Regions from separate parts of the Kribbella sp. NPDC049584 genome, predicted to be linked through region 2. Evidence: riboswitches for the same ligand, from Rfam matches in the RefSeq annotation. Region 2 holds a riboswitch; the other holds the start of a gene.

Region 1 (8,290 bases), on a different contig from region 2:
GAACTTCGCGATGTTCCGGGAGATCTTCAGCGATGCGGAGCGGGTCGGCGCCGGTCCGGTACTGCGCCTGACCAACGCGCTGCTCACCGGCGCCTCGCGCTTCTGGCAGCTGGAGAGTCTGTACCAGTCGAACGAGAAGTACCTGCCGCGCTGGTCGCCGCGGCTGATGTGCTACTCACGCGGTGCGTCGCTCGCGCAGGTCGTGCTGGCGGCCGGTACGGCGGAGGGCTTCCTGCCCGCGCCCCGGCCGTGGACCCGCGTCGACAGCGTCGAAACGGCCGAGCGGCACGCGATCATGGCCGCGGACGGTCGTGCGTTCGCCACCGCCGTCCGCGAGCAGGAAGAGGAACTGCTGCGGCCGGCGTTGCCGGAGCGCAGGCTGACCGAGCAGGAGCAGATCCGGCGGACCAAGCTGACCGAGCTCGTTGCCGCAGGCATCGATCCGTACCCGGTGAGCGTGCCGCGGACCGAGACGCTCGAGCGGGTGCGGGAGCTGTATCCGAACCTGCCGCCGGATCATCACACCGATCACCTGGTGTCGGTGACCGGGCGCGTGATGCGGATGCGGAACCACGGCGGGCTCGCGTTCGCGCAGTTGCAGGACGGGTTGACCCAGCTGCAGGTGATGTTCACGGCCGAGGCGTGCGGCGACGTACCGCTCGAGCAGTGGCGGCGATTCGTCGACATCGGCGACCACGTCAGCGTGACCGGCGAGGTGGTGACGAGCCGGCGCGGGGAGCTGTCGATCGCGGCGACGTCGTGGGTGATGGCGGCCAAGTGCCTGCATCCGCTGCCGGACAAGCGGAAGGGTTTCACCGATCCCGAGGCGCGGGTGCGGCAGCGGCACATCGACCTGGTGATGAACCCGGACTCGCTGCGGATGATGCAGCAGCGCAGTGCCGCCGTACGAGCGATCCGCAACGGCTTCGAGACGCGCGGGTTCATCGAGGTCGAGACGCCGATGCTGCAGGCGGTGCACGGCGGCGCGAACGCGCGTCCGTTCGCCACCCACATCAACGCCTACGACACCGAGCTGTTTCTCCGGATCGCGCCGGAGCTGTTCCTGAAGCGGCTCAGCGTCGGCGGCATGGGCAAGATCTTCGAACTGAACCGGAACTTCCGCAACGAGGGCGCGGACGCGACCCACAATCCGGAGTTCACCTCGGTCGAGGCCTACCAGCCGTACGCCGACTACCACGTGATGCGCGAGCTGACCCGTGAGCTGCTGATCGAGGCCGCGACCGCGGTCTTCGGCAAGCCGGTGGTACGCCGGGCCGACGGCGAGATCGACATCTCCGGCGAGTGGCCCGTCGTCACCGTCCACGATGCCGTCGGCCAGGCGGCCGGCACGGACGTCGATGCGGGCACCCCGGTCGAGCGACTGCGCGAGATCTGCGCGGAGCACGGCGTGCACACGACGTTCGAGATGTCGGCCGGTGAGCTGGTGCTGGAGCTGTACGACGAGCTCGTCGAGCCGAACACGACGTTCCCGACGTTCTACACCGACTTCCCGCTGGAGACCTCACCGCTGACCCGCAACCACCGCTCCGATCCGCGACTGGCCGAGCGCTGGGACCTGGTTGCCTTCGGCGCCGAGATCGGTACGGCGTACTCCGAGCTGGTCGACCCGGTCGAGCAGCGACGGCGCCTGACCGAGCAGTCGTTGAAGGCGGCCGCGGGCGATCCCGAGGCGATGTCGCTGGACGAGGACTTCCTGTCGGCACTCGAGTACGCGATGCCGCCGACCGGCGGTCTGGGCATCGGCGTCGACCGGGTGATGATGATGCTGACCGGCCAGAACATTCGAAGCACGTTGGCGTTCCCGTTCGTACGTCCCGCCCCTAGGGACTGACGGGTACCCTTACTGCTTCAGGGGTGAGGGGCGAGGTGGGGGTGGGGATGAGGCGCTGGGCTGCGCTTTGTGTTGGGGTGGGACTGCTGGCGGGGTGCGCCGCGAAGCCGGGGCCTTCGCCGACTGCTCCGTCGGCTCCGGCCAGTGCCGTACCGGCGCCGGCGTCGTCGGTTCCGCCCGCGGGGCCGTTGGATACGGCGGCGTACCAGGCCGAACTGACCCGGATCGACCAGGTACTGGCCGGACCGGCCTCGAGGCTGACGCGCGTCCGCACGGCCGAGGGACTGAGTGACGCCATGAATACGCTGGCGGAGACACTCAACACGGTCTCGGTGCGGCTGGCCGCGATCAAGGTGACACCGCGACTCGACGCAGCCCACTCCTTGCTGCAGGTGCGCATCGGCGTGGCCGCTACCCAGCTGACCGGCCTGGCGGACGAGACCGAGGACGACGCGCGGTGCGGAGGCGTCGCGTACACCTCGCAGAATGTCCAGCGTCAGCTGCGCACCAATCTCAGCTCCGCTCTCACGCTGCTGCAACAGCTCAAGCTGACCTTCGGCAAGACGCTGCCCGACCCCGGTCCCGCACCGGAGCAGGTTCGCCCGGACAGCGGCGATGTCCTGGCTCGGCGGGGTCCGGACGGAACCGGACAGCTCAAGATCACCAACGGCACGGCGAAGGACGTCGCGGTCTCGATCGTCACCGACGGCCAGCCGCCCGGCCGCCCGCAGGTGATGATCTACATCCGGGCGACCAAGTCCACCGCCGTGAAGGGGATCGGCGGCGCCTACCACCTCTACTTCAAGAGCGGCACCGACTGGGACCCGGACAAGCGCAAGTTCCGCGCGGACTGCGCCTTCAAGAAGTTCGACCAGACCTTCGGCCGCAACCAGGGCTGGCAGGTGAACCTGCAGCCCATGCGCGGCGGCAACGCCGACACGACCGAGGTCGAGGCCTACTGACCTAGAGCCCCAGCTTGTCCAGGAGGCCGCCGAGGAGACCGCCGAGGCCGCCACCACCGGGGGGATCGGGTGTGGTGGGCGGGCTGGTCGGGGTGCTGCTGGTCGGCGGCGGCTCGGTCGGGGTGGACGTCGTCGGTCGCCGGCTGGGCACGGTGGTCGGGTGGGCGCTCGGCAGCGTGGTCGCCGCGGTCGGCGGCACAGTCGGCGGCACGGTCGGTGGCCGCTCGGTCACCACCGTCGTCGGCCCGGTCGTCTCCAGGATCTGCGGGGTGGGCGTACCGGCGGTGATCGCGCGATAGCCCGTCGTCGTCAGACCGGTCGGCAGCTGGACCTCGCCCGGCTTGGTTGCTGTCGGCAACTGCGTCGGTACGGCGCTGGGCGTCGTACCCGAGGACGGCACCGCGGTGCGCGGGATCGCCGGCAGGTTCTGCGTCGGCCGGCCGGGCTCGATCCCGGCGACCGGGCTGGCCGGTTGCGGCCCGCGGCCCCAGAACCCGAGCAGAACGAGCACGAGGCAGCCGAGCAGCAGTAGGCAGGCGCCGGCTGCCGCCTGCCGACGGCGCCGCGGGTTCTGCCAGGGCGGGCGGCGGGAGGCCGTGGCAGAGATGGGCTTCACAAGGCCCGCAGGTTATCGGTCGAAGAGTCGATTCAAACAGCCCTTGGAAGAAATTGAACGAAAGAACTGCAGATTCCAGTAATTACGAACCGCCTACGCGACCGTAGGAATGCAGTGCGTTAGCTGACTGCTCAGGTCAGCGCCTGCAGGCCGATGACGGACAGCAGCCGCAGCTTTTCGGCCGCGTCCGTATTCGGCGCGGCGGTGTACACGACCATGCGCAGATCGCTGCCCGGGACCGCGAGCACGTCACAGTCGATCGTGAACGCACCGACCTCGGGATGCCGGATCGTCTTCTGCTCGGACCGGTGGAAGCCGACGACCGGCTGGTCCCACAGCCGCGCGAAGTCCTTGTCCCGGGCGCGAAGCTCGTCGATCAGCGTCCGGAGGTCGGGGTCGTGCGGGTAGCGTGCGAGCGATGCCCGCAGATCCGTCACCATCGCGGTCCGGAAGTCCCGCTGCTGCTCAGGTGTCTGTACGACGCGATCGCCGGGCGCGACGAAGTGGCGGTAAATGATGTTGCGGTCCCGCCCGCGCCATTCGGACGGATCGCCGATCACGGCGGCGAACAGCGGGTTCCAGGTGATGATCGTCCAGGCGGCGTCACACACGCACAGCGGTGCGCCGTCGAGCTGGTCGACGATCCGCTGCACACCGGGCGGGATGTACGCCGACAGCCGGCCGGGCGACGGCTCGACCTCGCCCGCGAGCACGAACAGATGGTTGCGCTCGGCATCGGACAGCCGCAGCGCCCGGGCCAGCGCGGTCAGCACCTGCGCGGACGGTGAGTCCGACCGGCCCTGCTCGAGCCGGACGATGTAGTCGACCGACAACCCGGCGAGCTGGGCCAGCTCCTCGCGCCGCAGCCCCGGCGCGCGCCGCTTTCCACCAGCAGGCAGTCCGACCTGCTCCGGGGTCACGCGATCGCGCCAGGCGCGCAGCGTCCTACCGAGCTCAGCCATACCCCCAGTATTCCGCGCCGACTCCCCGGAAGCCTGGTACTGCCATTCCCTAGGACATCGCGGGTACTACCTGGGCGAAGTCGGCGGCGGGAGGGTGAAGGCATGACCACGACACTCATCACCGGGGCGAACAGAGGCCTCGGGTACGAAACCGCCAGGCAGCTGATCGCGGCGGGCCACACTGTCTACCTCGGCGCCCGCGACCCCGAACGCGGCAAACAGGCAGCCGCGGACCTCGGAGCGCAGTACGTCCAGTTGGACGTCACGAGCGACGAGTCCGTCGACGCGGCTGCGCAGCAGCTGGATTCACTCGACGTGCTGATCAACAACGCCGGCATCCCCGGTCCACGCAAGGAGATCCGGGATCTGACCGCCGACGTCTTCCGCGAGGTCTTCGAGCTGAACGTGTACGGCCCGGTGCGAATGATCCACCGCTTCCTGCCGCTGCTCGAGCGCAGCGACAACCCCGTCATCGTGAACGTCTCGAGCGGTCTCGGCTCGATCGCCACGGCGGTGGATCCGGACGTGGTGAGCAACGTGCCCGTCTGGGTACCCGCGCCGGCGTACGGCTCTTCGAAAGCAGCGCTCAACATGCTGACGGTGCAATACGCGCGGCAGCTGCCGAACCTGCGGATCAACACCGTCGACCCGGGCTACACCGCGACCGACTTCAACGGCCACAGCGGCTACCAGAGCGTCGAGGAGGGCGCGGAGATCATCGTGCGGCTCGCGCAGATCGATCAGACCGGCCCGACCGCGGAGTACCTGAGCCTGCACGGCACCGTGCCGTGGTGATCAGAGCAGCGATCAGCACTCGATGACGTTGACGGCCAGGCCGCCGCGGGACGTCTCCTTGTACTTGATCTTCATGTCGGCACCGGTCTCGCGCATGGTCTTGATGACCTTGTCGAGCGTGACCACGTGGACGCCGTCGCCGTGCATCGCCATCCGGGCCGCGTTGATCGCCTTGACCGACGCCATCGCGTTCCGCTCGATGCACGGGATCTGCACCAGGCCGCCGACCGGGTCACAGGTCAGCCCGAGGTTGTGCTCCATCGCGATCTCGGCGGCGTTCTCGACCTGTTGCGGCGTACCGCCGAGGACCTCGCACAGACCCGCGGCGGCCATCGAGCAGGCGGATCCGACCTCGCCCTGGCAGCCGACCTCGGCGCCGGAGATCGACGCGTTCTCCTTGTAGAGCACGCCGATCGCGCCGGCGGTCAGCAGGAACCGGACGGCACCGTCCTCGGTCGCTCCCGGCACGAACCGCCGGTAGTAGTGCAGTACGGCGGGAATGATGCCCGCGGCACCGTTCGTCGGGGCGGTGACGATCCGGCCGCCGGACGCGTTCTGCTCGTTCACCGCGAGTGCGAACAGGTTGACCCAGTCCATCACCTTGAGCGGGTCCACCGACCACGGGTCCTGGCTGAGCTTCTTGTGCAGGGCGTGCGCCCGGCGCGGCACCTTCAGCCCGCCGGGCAGGATGCCCTCGGTCTCGCAGCCCTCGCGGACGCAGTCCTGCATGACCTGCCAGATCCGCAGGAGGCCGTCGCGGATCTCGTCCTCGGTCCGCCAGGCCAGCTCGTTCGCGAGCATCACCTCGCTGATCGACAGCTGCGACTCGCGGCAGCGGTCGAGCAGCTCCGCGCCGGTGGTGAACGGGTACTTCAGCGGGGTCGTGTCCAGCACGATCCGGTCGCCCGCCGCGGCGTTCTCGTCGACGACGAATCCGCCTCCGACCGAGTAGTACGTACGCTCCCGCAGTACTGCGCCGGTCGCGTCGCGGGCGCTGAAGATCATCCCGTTCGGGTGGTACGGGAGCGCCTTGCGGCGGTGCATGACCAGATCGGTGTTCTCGTCGAACGCGATCTCGTGCTCGCCGGCCAGCACGATCCGGCCGCACTCACGGATCGTCTCGACCCGGGCGTCGACCGAGTGCGTGACGACGGTCTCGGGGTCGGCGCCCTCGAGGCCGAGCAGGACGGCCTTGTTGCTGCCGTGACCGTGCCCGGTCGCGCCGAGCGAACCGAACAGCTGGGCGTGGACGGTCGCCGTCGCGGCCAGCAGGCCGTCGTCGGCGAGGCCGAGAGCGAAGGTGCGGGCGGCACGCATCGGTCCCACGGTGTGGGAGCTCGACGGGCCGATCCCGATACTGAACAGGTCGAAGACGCTGATCGCCATCGTGTGGAGGTTCCTTCCGGTCGCCGTTGACCGTTTGGTGTCCTCCCCGCTCTGTTGGACCCGACGTCCTCCAGAGATGCCTCGCCCGTGCGGTGAAGGTGCCTGAGAGATTCTTGGGGAGAGTTGCTCCTACGGCGCCCGGGTCCAGGGTGCGTCTCCCGATCTCACGCCGTAGCGAGCAGGTGCTCGGCGGAGTGCCTCGGTGCGCTGGAGCGGAGGGTTCGATGTGGTTCATCGTGCCCTTCGCTCCAGTGCAGCGAGGCGCCCGCCGGGCGCCGCGCAGTAGGCGTGAGATCGGGAGACGCGCCCTCGCCCAGGACTCTCCCGCACGGGTTCATGCGGCTGTTGAGTTGACTGACGGTCTGGACGGTACGGCGGTGGGGTCGGCATCGTCAATCCGGCCGCCCGGACCCCAGCAAGCCCTCAGGCCGTGATCGGGGTCAGGCGGGGTTCGTCCCTGATGCCGGTAGCAAGCGATTGCCCAAGGATCGTTCGCATGAAGTTCATCCGACGCGCCCTGGCCGGCGCTGTAGTTCTCGGCGTCGCGGCGGCCGGGCTCACGACGTCCGCCTCCGCGACCACAACCCAGGTGCACTGGGCCGACTGCAAACCGGAAGGGCACGACGATCCCGCTCTGGTGAAGGGCTCGCAGTGTGCGACGCTCCGACTACCTGTCGATTGGCGGGACCCGAACGGACCGACCTTCGACCTCGCGATTGCCCGCCGTACTGCGAAGGGCCACCGGGTCGGGGTGCTCGTCTTCGGACCGGGCGGGCCCGGGGACTCCGGGGTCGACCGGATCAAGACCGGGATGACGCGGTTCAGTGCGGACCTGCAGGACCGGTTCGACATCGTCAGCTTCGACCCGCGGGGCGTCGCGCGGAGCAATCCGGTGCAGTGCTCGGCCTCGCTGCTCGCGAAGCAGCCGTCGCCGATCATCACGAGCACGGCCGAGTTCACCGCGACAATCAGCTATAACCGGCAGCTCGCGACGGACTGCCGCGAGCACACCGGTCCGCTCTACGACCACATCGACACGTGGCAGACGGTGCGCGACGTCGACGCGGTACGCAGGGCGCTTGGCGAGTCCACGATCTCGTTCCACGGCAGCTCGTACGGCACACTGCTCGGAGCGCAGTACGCCGAGACGTACCCGAACCGGGTCCGCGCGATGGTGGTGGAGAGCGTGATCGACGACGGCTCACCCACAACGAAGTCATTCCTAGACGTCCAGGCAGCCGCAGCGCAGGACTCGTTCGACGAGTTCGTGAAGTGGTGCGATGCGTCGGCAAGCTGTGCGCTGCACGGGCAGGACATTCATGCGCTCTGGGCTGGACTACTGGCTCGGTCGAGTGATCCGTTCAAGCTGAGCTTCCAGGTGTTCCGCCTGCTCTACGACCCGGAATGGTCCGCGCTGGCCGAGACGCTGAAGGAGATGAACGCCGCTTCGGTTACCGCCGCGCCGACCGGGCTGGCGCAGTACCCGTTGGCGGTGTTCTGTCAGGACTGGAACCTTCCGGTCAAGGACTACCGCGAGTACGCCGCACATCTGCAGCGGCTGGCCCGCAACAACCCGGATATGCGCTACCCGGGTCAGCTGATGGCCGTGTCGATCTGTCTGGGTGCACCGAAGGCGAACAACCCGCAGCACGTGCTGAAGGTGCACGGGCTCAAGACGCCGGTGCTTCTGGCCAACGCGATCCACGACCCGGCCACG
Region 2 (8,290 bases):
ACTCGGGACCGGCCTGGTCGAGCAGCGGATGGTTCGGCAGGTACGGCGCCAGGTGCGCCGCGACACCGACCGGTCCGACACCCGGACCGCCACCGCCGTGCGGGATGCAGAACGTCTTGTGCAGGTTCAAATGGCTGACGTCGCCGCCGAACTCGCCGGGCTTCGCCAGCCCCAGGAGCGCGTTCAGGTTCGCGCCGTCGACGTACACCTGGCCGCCGTGCTCGTGGACGATCGAGCACACCTCGCGGACGCTCTCCTCGTAGACACCGTGTGTCGACGGGTACGTGATCATGATCGCCGCCAGCTTCGACGCGTGCTCGGAAGCCTTGGCCCGCAGGTCGTCCAGGTCGATCGTGCCGTCATCGTTGCCCTTGACAACGACGACCTTCATCCCGGCCATCACCGCGGAGGCGGCGTTGGTGCCGTGCGCGGACGCCGGGATCAGGCAGACGTTGCGGTCTTCGTTGCCCCGGGCCCGGTGGTACCCGCGGATCGCGAGCAGCCCGGCGAGCTCACCCTGCGAACCCGCGTTCGGCTGGATCGAGACCTTCGCGTACCCGGTGACCTCGGCGAGCCAGCGCTCGAGCTGACCGATCAGCGTCACGTATCCGGCAGCGTCCTCGATCGGCGCGAACGGGTGCACGTCCGAGAACTCCGGCCAGGTGACCGGCTCCATCTCGGTGGTCGCGTTCAGCTTCATCGTGCAAGAGCCGAGCGGGATCATCCCGCGGTCCAGCGCGTAGTCCTTGTCGGACAGCTTGCGCAGGTACCGCAGCATCGCCGTCTCGGACCGGTGGGTGTTGAACACCGGGTGCGTCAGGTACTCCGTCGTCCGCGGTACTGCGATCGCAGCAGCGCCGAGCGTGTCGTCGTACTGCACGCCGAAGGACTGGCAGACGCGGGTGAGGGTGGCGACATCGGTCTTCTCGTCGCAGGAGATGCCGACGTGGTCCGCGTCGACGAGCCGCAGCCAAATCCCGTTCTGCCGGGCCGCGTCGACCACGTCGGCGGCCTGACCCGGCACGCGGGCGAGCACGGTGTCGAAGAAGTCGTCGTGCACGACCTCGACCCCGCCTGCCCGCAGCGACGCGGCGAGCTTGCCGGCATAGTTGTGCACCCGGTCGGCGATCGCCTTCAGGCCATCCGGCCCGTGGTACACGGCGTACATCGAGGCGACGACCGCCAGCAGGACCTGCGCCGTACAGATGTTCGAGGTGGCCTTCTCGCGGCGGATGTGCTGCTCACGGGTCTGCAGCGCCAGTCGGTACGCCGGGGCACCGTCGGCGTCGACCGATACGCCGACGAGACGACCGGGCAACGACCTCTCCAGACCGGACCGCACGGACATGAAGCCCGCGTGCGGACCGCCGTAGAACAGCGGTACGCCGAAGCGCTGCGAGGAACCGATGACGATATCGGCGCCGACCTCACCCGGTGCCTCGAGCAACGTCAGCGCGAGCAGATCTGAGGCGACGGCAACCAACGTGTCGCGCTCGTGCGCCGCCTCGATCAGCGGCTTGAGGTCGCGGACGACGCCGTTGGAGCCCGGGTACTGCACGAGGAAACCGAAGAAATCGCCCTCGGGCAGGCCCTCGGTGGTGTCGGCGACGACGACCTCGATGCCGAGTGCCTCGGCCCGGGTCTGGACGACGGCGACGGTCTGGGCGAAGCAGTCGGCGTCGACCAGGAAGCGGTCCGACTTGCTCTTCTTGTTGGACCGGTGCGCCAGCGTCATCGCCTCGGCGGCCGCGGTGCCCTCGTCGAGCAGCGACGCGTTCGCGGTGGGCAGACCGGTCAGGTCGGAGACGACGGTCTGGAAGTTGAGCAGCGCCTCGAGGCGGCCCTGGGAGATCTCGGGCTGGTACGGCGTGTAGGCGGTGTACCAAGCCGGGTTCTCGACCAGTCGCCGCACGATGACCGACGGCGTGAACGTGCCGTAGTACCCCTGGCCGATCATCGAGGTCGCGACGTTGTTGCGGGCCGCGAGCTGGCGGAGCTCGGTCAGCGCGTCGACCTCGGAGGCCGGCTCAGGCAGCCGGAGCGGCTCGGCCGACCGGATCGAGTCCGGTACGGCGGCATCGACAAGTGCGTCGACGTCGGCGTACCCGAGCAGCTGCACCATGCGTGCGACCTCGTCCGGGCGTGGCCCGATGTGGCGGTCGGCAAAGATTGCGGACAGTTCGGTCATCAGAGGCTCCGTTGCTGACAATGCTTCCGGTCGCCTCCCCCTCTGTCACCCACAGTGCTGAGGTCAGCAACTGGCGCTCCAGAGTCGCCTGTGGCACTCGGTCCATGGGCCTGAGAGGTTCCGGGGAGGAATTGCCCCTTCGGCGCCCGATGACACGGGTCTCTCCCGAGTGCTGTGTGCGGCTGAAACGAGGCTACCAGCAATCCGGGAACAGTTCGGGCAGGAGTCGCCGGGCGGTCGGCTTCGCCGCCTCGACCTGGTCCGCCGTCGCGGACTGCATCGGCCAGCGGACCCGGGTACCGACGTCGGCCCAGTCCCCGACCGCGGCCAGGAACTTGTCCAGCGCAGGGTTCGACAGCCCGATCTTCTGCAGCGGGGAGACATGCTCCGCGAAGAATTCCGCGATCCGGCGCTCGACATCCAGATCATGACCGGTCCGTACGGCGCCGGTGGGCGACAGTGCGGCGACATTCGAGTAGCTCCCCTGCGCACCGAGTAACGACATACTCGCCAGGAAGTGCCCCGGCACGAAGATGGCCAGCCCGGACTTGGTCGATTCGTCGAACCATGCCTTGTCGCCGCCCGCAGTCTTCAGCCCGATCAGACTCGGCACCGCCTCGGCGAGCTCACACAGCTGCCGCGGCGCCACAGCCGTCTTCGCATGCGGCGGGTTGTACAGGACAAGCGGCACGTCTCCCGCGACGTCTGCCACTCGCTGGAGGAAGGTCAACAGCTCACGAGCATTCAGCGGAAGCCAGTCGGGGACGATCACCTGAATCGCTCCAGGCGCCAACTTCGCTGCCCGCTCAACCCGCGACAGCTGCACCTGCGCCGACGGATGGCTGGCCCCGAGTTGGAACGGTTTACCCGCCGCGGCAAGCACCGAGTTGATCCGGTCGAACTCGTCCTCGGTCAGCGTCTGGAACTCCCCCGCCGTCCCGTGGGCGTACAGACCGTCCACCTCGGAGGACGCGAGTACGGCGACCTGGGACTCGAGCCGGGCGAAGTCGATCGAGTCGTCCGCGTTCAGCGGCAGCAACAAAGTCGCCCACACACCGCGGAGCGAGTCAGCAGTGAGTGGGCGCACAGAGCAAATCTAAGGGCAGAACCCGGTCAGCCGGTCATCCGCGCGCGACGGCGGGCGGCGAGCTCATCGCCGGCGTGGCCGTCGGAGTCGCCTTCGTCGTGACCATCGGCACGCTCCGTGGGCAGCTCGGAGAGCGAGCCCTCGACCTCGCGCCAGACGCCGCCGAGCGCGATACCGAACACGCCCTGGCCGCCGGCCAGCAGATCGATCACCTCGTCGGGCGAGGAGCACATGTACACCGAGGCGCCGTCGCTCATCAGCGTGATCTGGGTGAGGTCGTCGAACCCACGCTTGCTCAGGTGCGCGATCGCGGTCCGGATCTGCTGCAGCGAGATCCCGGCGTCGAGCAGCCGCTTGATCACCTTCAGCAACAGAACGTCACGGAAGCCGTACAACCGCTGCGTCCCGGAACCGGTCGCCGGGCGAACCGACGGCGAGACCAGACCGGTCCGCGCCCAGTAGTCGAGCTGCCGGTAGGTGATCCCGGCCGCGGCGCAGGCCGTCGGGCCGCGGAACCCGACATCCTCCGGCATCGGCCGCAGGTCGTCGTCGAACAGCAGACCCTGGACGCCGGCGGTGGCCGTAGCGGCTGCCACAGCCTCGGCGTGCGCGTCGGACGTCGACTGCGCCGTCAGATCCGTGTCGCCGGTGCGTGTCACGCCTGAGCCTCCCTGGATACCGACTGGAACGAGCCATCTGCGTGGAGTGACAGCACCCCACGACTCCTTCACGGTAAGCCGCCGCCCCAACCGGGTCAACGACAACCGCACCGAGCCGGGAGCGTGTCGCGACCGCCGTACGAATCGTTACCAAGCCGCTCTTGTACCACTCGGGGCCAAAACCCCGGGTGTCAGCTCTTGTCGAAGTCCTCCGGAGTCACCTGGTCGAGGAACTCCCGGAACCGCTCGACCTCCTCTTCCTCCACCACCTCGTCGTCGGCCTCCTCACTCTCCGGGACCGGGATCCCGGCCTCGGCCAGGATCTCCTCCGCGCAGAACACCGGGGTGCCGGTACGCAATGCGAGCGCGATCGAGTCCGACGGCCGCGCGGAGATCTCGGTCTTGTCGTCGAAGACCAGGATCGCCTCGAACACCCCGTCGTTCAGGTTCACGATCCGGACCTGGCTGAGCGTGTGCCCGAGCACGCGGATGGTCTCGGCGAACAGGTCGTGGGTCAACGGCCTGGGCGGCTCCATGCCCTGCTGGGCGAACGCGATCGCACTGGCCTCTGCGGCCCCGATCCAGATCGGCAGGTACCGCTCTCCGCCGACCTCTTTCAGCAGCACGATCGGCTGACTCGAGGGCATCTCAACCCGGACTCCGACCACGTCGACTTCGCGCACACCTTCAGCCTACTCCGCGGGGAAGCCCCGAGGTGCCCCGGCAGTTGGCTGTGGACTCCGTCACGGACGCGGCAGGCGGGATCGGACGAGTGCGGTGTGCAGCCGAACGGTCAGGGCGGCCAGCTCCGCGGTCTGGTCGGTACGGCGCGGGCCGGTGACCTGCTCGATCAGCCCGACCTCCCGATCGGCCGCCGTACGGAAGGCACGCAGGTGCCGGGGCTCGAGCCCGTACCCGGCAAGTTCCGCGGCGACCTGGGCGATCACGATCGCGTCGCCGGTGTAGTGGTTGCCGCTGGCCACCACCAGGCCGTGGCTCTCCAGCTCACCGAGCAACTCCGAGGAGACACCGGCGGCGGCCCGCAGCTCGTCCCGGGTCAAGCGCAGCTCGGTGCCCGAGGCACCGAAATCGGCGAAGTCCTCGGCGACCGGCTGGCCGGGTGTCTGCGGCAGCGAGCTCGGCGCGACCGGTGGACCCGCGGCGGCCGGATGCAGGCCGCGGTCGATCGCACCGAGATGTTCCTTGATCACCTTCAGCGGCAGGTACTGGTCGCGTTGCGCGGTCAGCACGTAACGCAGCCGCTCGACGTCGGCGGCACTGAACTTGCGGTACCCCGACGCCGTGCGGGCAGGCGTCACCAGACCCTCGGCCTCGAGGAACCGGATCTTGGAGATCGTGACGTCGGCGAACTCGGCCTGCAGCAGCTGCAGCACCTGACCGATGCCACGACCGTCCGCCGGCCCTCCGGCCGTGGAATCAGCGGCGCTCGGATCAGGCCTGGCCACTGGCGTAGTACACCAGCCGGTACTTGCCGATCTGGACCTCGTCGCCGTTGTTCAGCTGGACCTCGTCGATCCGGTCACGGTTGACGTACGTGCCGTTGAGGCTGCCGACGTCGCGGACCTTCACGCCGTACGGATCGCGGCGGAACTCCGCGTGCCGGCGGGACACGGTGACGTCGTCGAGGAAGATGTCGCTGTCCGGGTGGCGTCCCGCGGTGACGACGTCGACGTCGAGCAGGAACCGGCTGCCCGCGTTCGGGCCGCGCTGGACGATCAGCAGAGCCGACCCGGCCGGCAGTGCGCCGACAGCGGCCTCGTCGTCGGCGGACAGCGGCTCACCGGTCTGCTCCGGCTCCGGCTCGGCGCCGATCGGCGTCAGCATCGCGGTGTCGGTGACGCCCGGTGTCGGCTGAGGGGTCGCCGGTGCTGCCGCCGGGCGGTCGGCGCCAGGCAGCATCGCTCCGCACTGCGAGCAGAACCGGCTGCCCTCGGAGTTCTCGTGCCCGCACTGGTTGCAGAACGGCATGCTGTGATCCTCCCGATCGCCGGGTGTCCGGCGACGTTTTCGATAGACCCCGTATGAACAGTGTGACGTGCTGGAACAAGATGAGAGGCCTCAACCCTCGACCAGCGGTTGAGGCCCCAAAACCTATCAGCTCTGGTCGAGCTGTCCTTGATAGGCATCGGCGTCCATCAGCGCGGCGACCTCGGCCGCGTCCTCGACCTCGATGTCGAGCAGCCAGCCCTCGCCGTACGGGTCGCTGTTCACCAGGTCCGGCTGGTCGGCGAGCGCCTCGTTCACCGCGGTCACGGTGCCGTTCACCGGGGCGAACAGGTCGCTCACGCTCTTGGTCGACTCCAGCTCACCACAGGCGTCGCCGGCCCGCACCGTGCTGCCGACCTCGGGCAGCTGCACGTACACGATGTCGCCGAGCTGGTCCTGGGCGAAGTCGGTGATGCCGACCCGCACCGGTCCGTCGCTGCCGGCCTTCAGCCACTCGTGCTCGGCTGTGTACTTCAGATCTTCGGGGTACACCTTCGTTCCTCTTTCACTCAAGGACAACAGCTACTTGGTCGGGCTGGCCGCCGGGCGAGCGTAACGATGCTCCTGCGGCGCGTGCAAGGCGGCGATCGGGACCGTCGTCAGCTCGTTCACCTCCGCCGTTCCGCCCACCTGCGGACCGGTCACCTCGCTGACCAGGCCGCCGGGGAAGTTGGCCGCCTCGGCCAGGTTGTGCGAATCCCCGATCGCCTCGATCACGTACGGCGAGTTGACCTTCTGGCCGTCGATCAGGATCCCCGGTGGGTCGTCCACGAAGTCGGTGCTGGCGACCACCCGGACCAACCCGTTGATCTGGATCGCCTCGGCACCGGCATCTCGCAACTCCTCGATCGCGTCCAGCAGGTTGCTCGAGGTCATCTTGCCCTGCGGGTCGTTCAGCGTGATCCGGACACCGGGACCTGTCGCGGGCAGCGTACCGGCGAGGATGCCGAGGGTGCGGACCTGGGCCTCGGCCTGCTCGCGCGCCGTCTGCGCCTTGTCCGCGCTGGAGGACAGCGAGTTCTTCCGCTCCTCCAGGTCGGCGATCTCGCTCTCCAGCCGGCGGGTGTTCTGGCCGAGGCCGTCCAGGATCGCGATCAGGTCCTCGCGGCGGGCGTTCTGGTAGCCGTCGTCGGCCCGGTTCACCCGCACCTGGACCACGGCCACACAGGCGACCAGCGCCAGGACGACGGCCACGATCGCCTGCCCGCGGGACGGCTTGAACCCGGCCTTGAGCCGCCGCAGCGCGAGGTTGGGCGTCTTCGGCTTGGGCATCGGGGTCGGCGTCACCGGCTGCGGCGACTCGACCGGCTCAGGCTTGGCCGCTTGCTCAGGCTTCACCGGCTCAGGCTTCACCGGCTCAGGCTTCACCGGCTCAGGCTTCACCGGCTCAGGCTTCGCCTGCTCAGGCTTCGCCTGCTCAGGCTTGGTCGCCGGCTCGGGCTTGTCGGGTTTGCCGGGTTTGTCGTCAGCCATGTCAGGCCCGGAAGATGTGGCGCCGGATGGCGGCCATGTTGGTGAAGATGCGGATGCCGAGGACGACGACCACGCCGGTCGACAGCTGCGAGCCGACGCCGAGCTGGTCGCCCAGGTACACGATCAGGGCCGCGATCAGCACGTTCGAGACGAACGACACGACGAACACCTTGTCGTCGAAGATCCCGTCCAGGAACGCCCGGAGCGCGCCGAACACCGCGTCGAGCGCGGCCACGACCGCGATCGGCAGGTAGGGCTGGGCCCAGTCCGGCACATCGGGCGCGACCAGCAGACCGACCACGACCCCGATCACCAGTCCGAGTACGGCGATCATCTCGATCCCACTTTCGCGTAGCGCAACGCGATGGTCGCATCGGCCGGCACCAGCAAGGAGTCCTCCGTCGTGATCGTCATCCGGACATCGAAGTTGCTCACCAGGTACTGCACCCAGCGGCCGCCCGAGCTCTGCGCGAACCGGGCCGGCATGGTCGCGGTGTCGCCGATCGCGAGCACCGTGTACGGCGGGGTCAGCGAGCTGTAGTCGACCGTGATCGCACTGCCCGCGCCGCGGATCGCCGTCAGCGAGGTGATCCGGTGACCGTTCACCGAGATCGCCTCGGCGCCGGACGTCCACAGGCCGTTGACCAGTTGCTGCAGGTCGACGTCGAGCAGCCGGCCCTCTTTGGAGTCGGCGTTCTTCGCATCGTCGATGACCGCCTTGAGCCCGGGGCCGGCGACCGAGATCGCTCCGGTCTGCAGCTCCAGGTCGTCGAGCTTCTGCTGCAGCGCCGCGCCGGTGCTGTCGTTGCTCAGTCCGCTCGCCTGCAACCGGCGCACCTCGTCGGCGAGGTCGGACTGGTGGTTGCGCAGGTCGGT

What was found. Region 2 has a riboswitch for glycine ahead of gcvP (aminomethyl-transferring glycine dehydrogenase). Riboswitches for the same ligand answer to the same signal wherever they lie in the genome.
Region 1: another riboswitch for glycine. It lies ahead of AB0J62_RS31190 (L-serine ammonia-lyase); the one in region 2 lies ahead of gcvP (aminomethyl-transferring glycine dehydrogenase).

What each region holds. Positions count from the first base shown of each region.
Region 1 is NZ_JBFAPF010000011.1:50,976-59,265, reverse strand. It holds gene lysX (bifunctional lysylphosphatidylglycerol synthetase/lysine--tRNA ligase LysX) at 1-1,852, shown strand, start outside; gene AB0J62_RS31210 (hypothetical protein) at 1,930-2,814, shown strand; gene AB0J62_RS31205 (hypothetical protein) at 2,816-3,430, opposite strand; gene AB0J62_RS31200 (helix-turn-helix transcriptional regulator) at 3,562-4,392, opposite strand; gene AB0J62_RS31195 (SDR family oxidoreductase) at 4,495-5,187, shown strand; gene AB0J62_RS31190 (L-serine ammonia-lyase) at 5,200-6,573, opposite strand; glycine riboswitch at 6,654-6,744, opposite strand; gene AB0J62_RS31185 (alpha/beta fold hydrolase) at 7,070-8,290, shown strand, end outside.
Region 2 is NZ_JBFAPF010000009.1:191,554-199,843, forward strand. It holds gene gcvP (aminomethyl-transferring glycine dehydrogenase) at 1-2,188, opposite strand, end outside; glycine riboswitch at 2,277-2,366, opposite strand; gene AB0J62_RS28305 (dihydrodipicolinate synthase family protein) at 2,382-3,275, opposite strand; gene AB0J62_RS28310 (MerR family transcriptional regulator) at 3,302-3,808, opposite strand; gene AB0J62_RS28315 (bifunctional nuclease family protein) at 4,126-4,617, opposite strand; gene AB0J62_RS28320 (MerR family transcriptional regulator) at 4,678-5,328, opposite strand; gene AB0J62_RS28325 (FHA domain-containing protein) at 5,387-5,923, opposite strand; gene gcvH (glycine cleavage system protein GcvH) at 6,050-6,433, opposite strand; gene AB0J62_RS28335 (DUF881 domain-containing protein) at 6,464-7,414, opposite strand; gene AB0J62_RS28340 (small basic family protein) at 7,416-7,748, opposite strand; gene AB0J62_RS28345 (DUF881 domain-containing protein) at 7,745-8,290, opposite strand, start outside.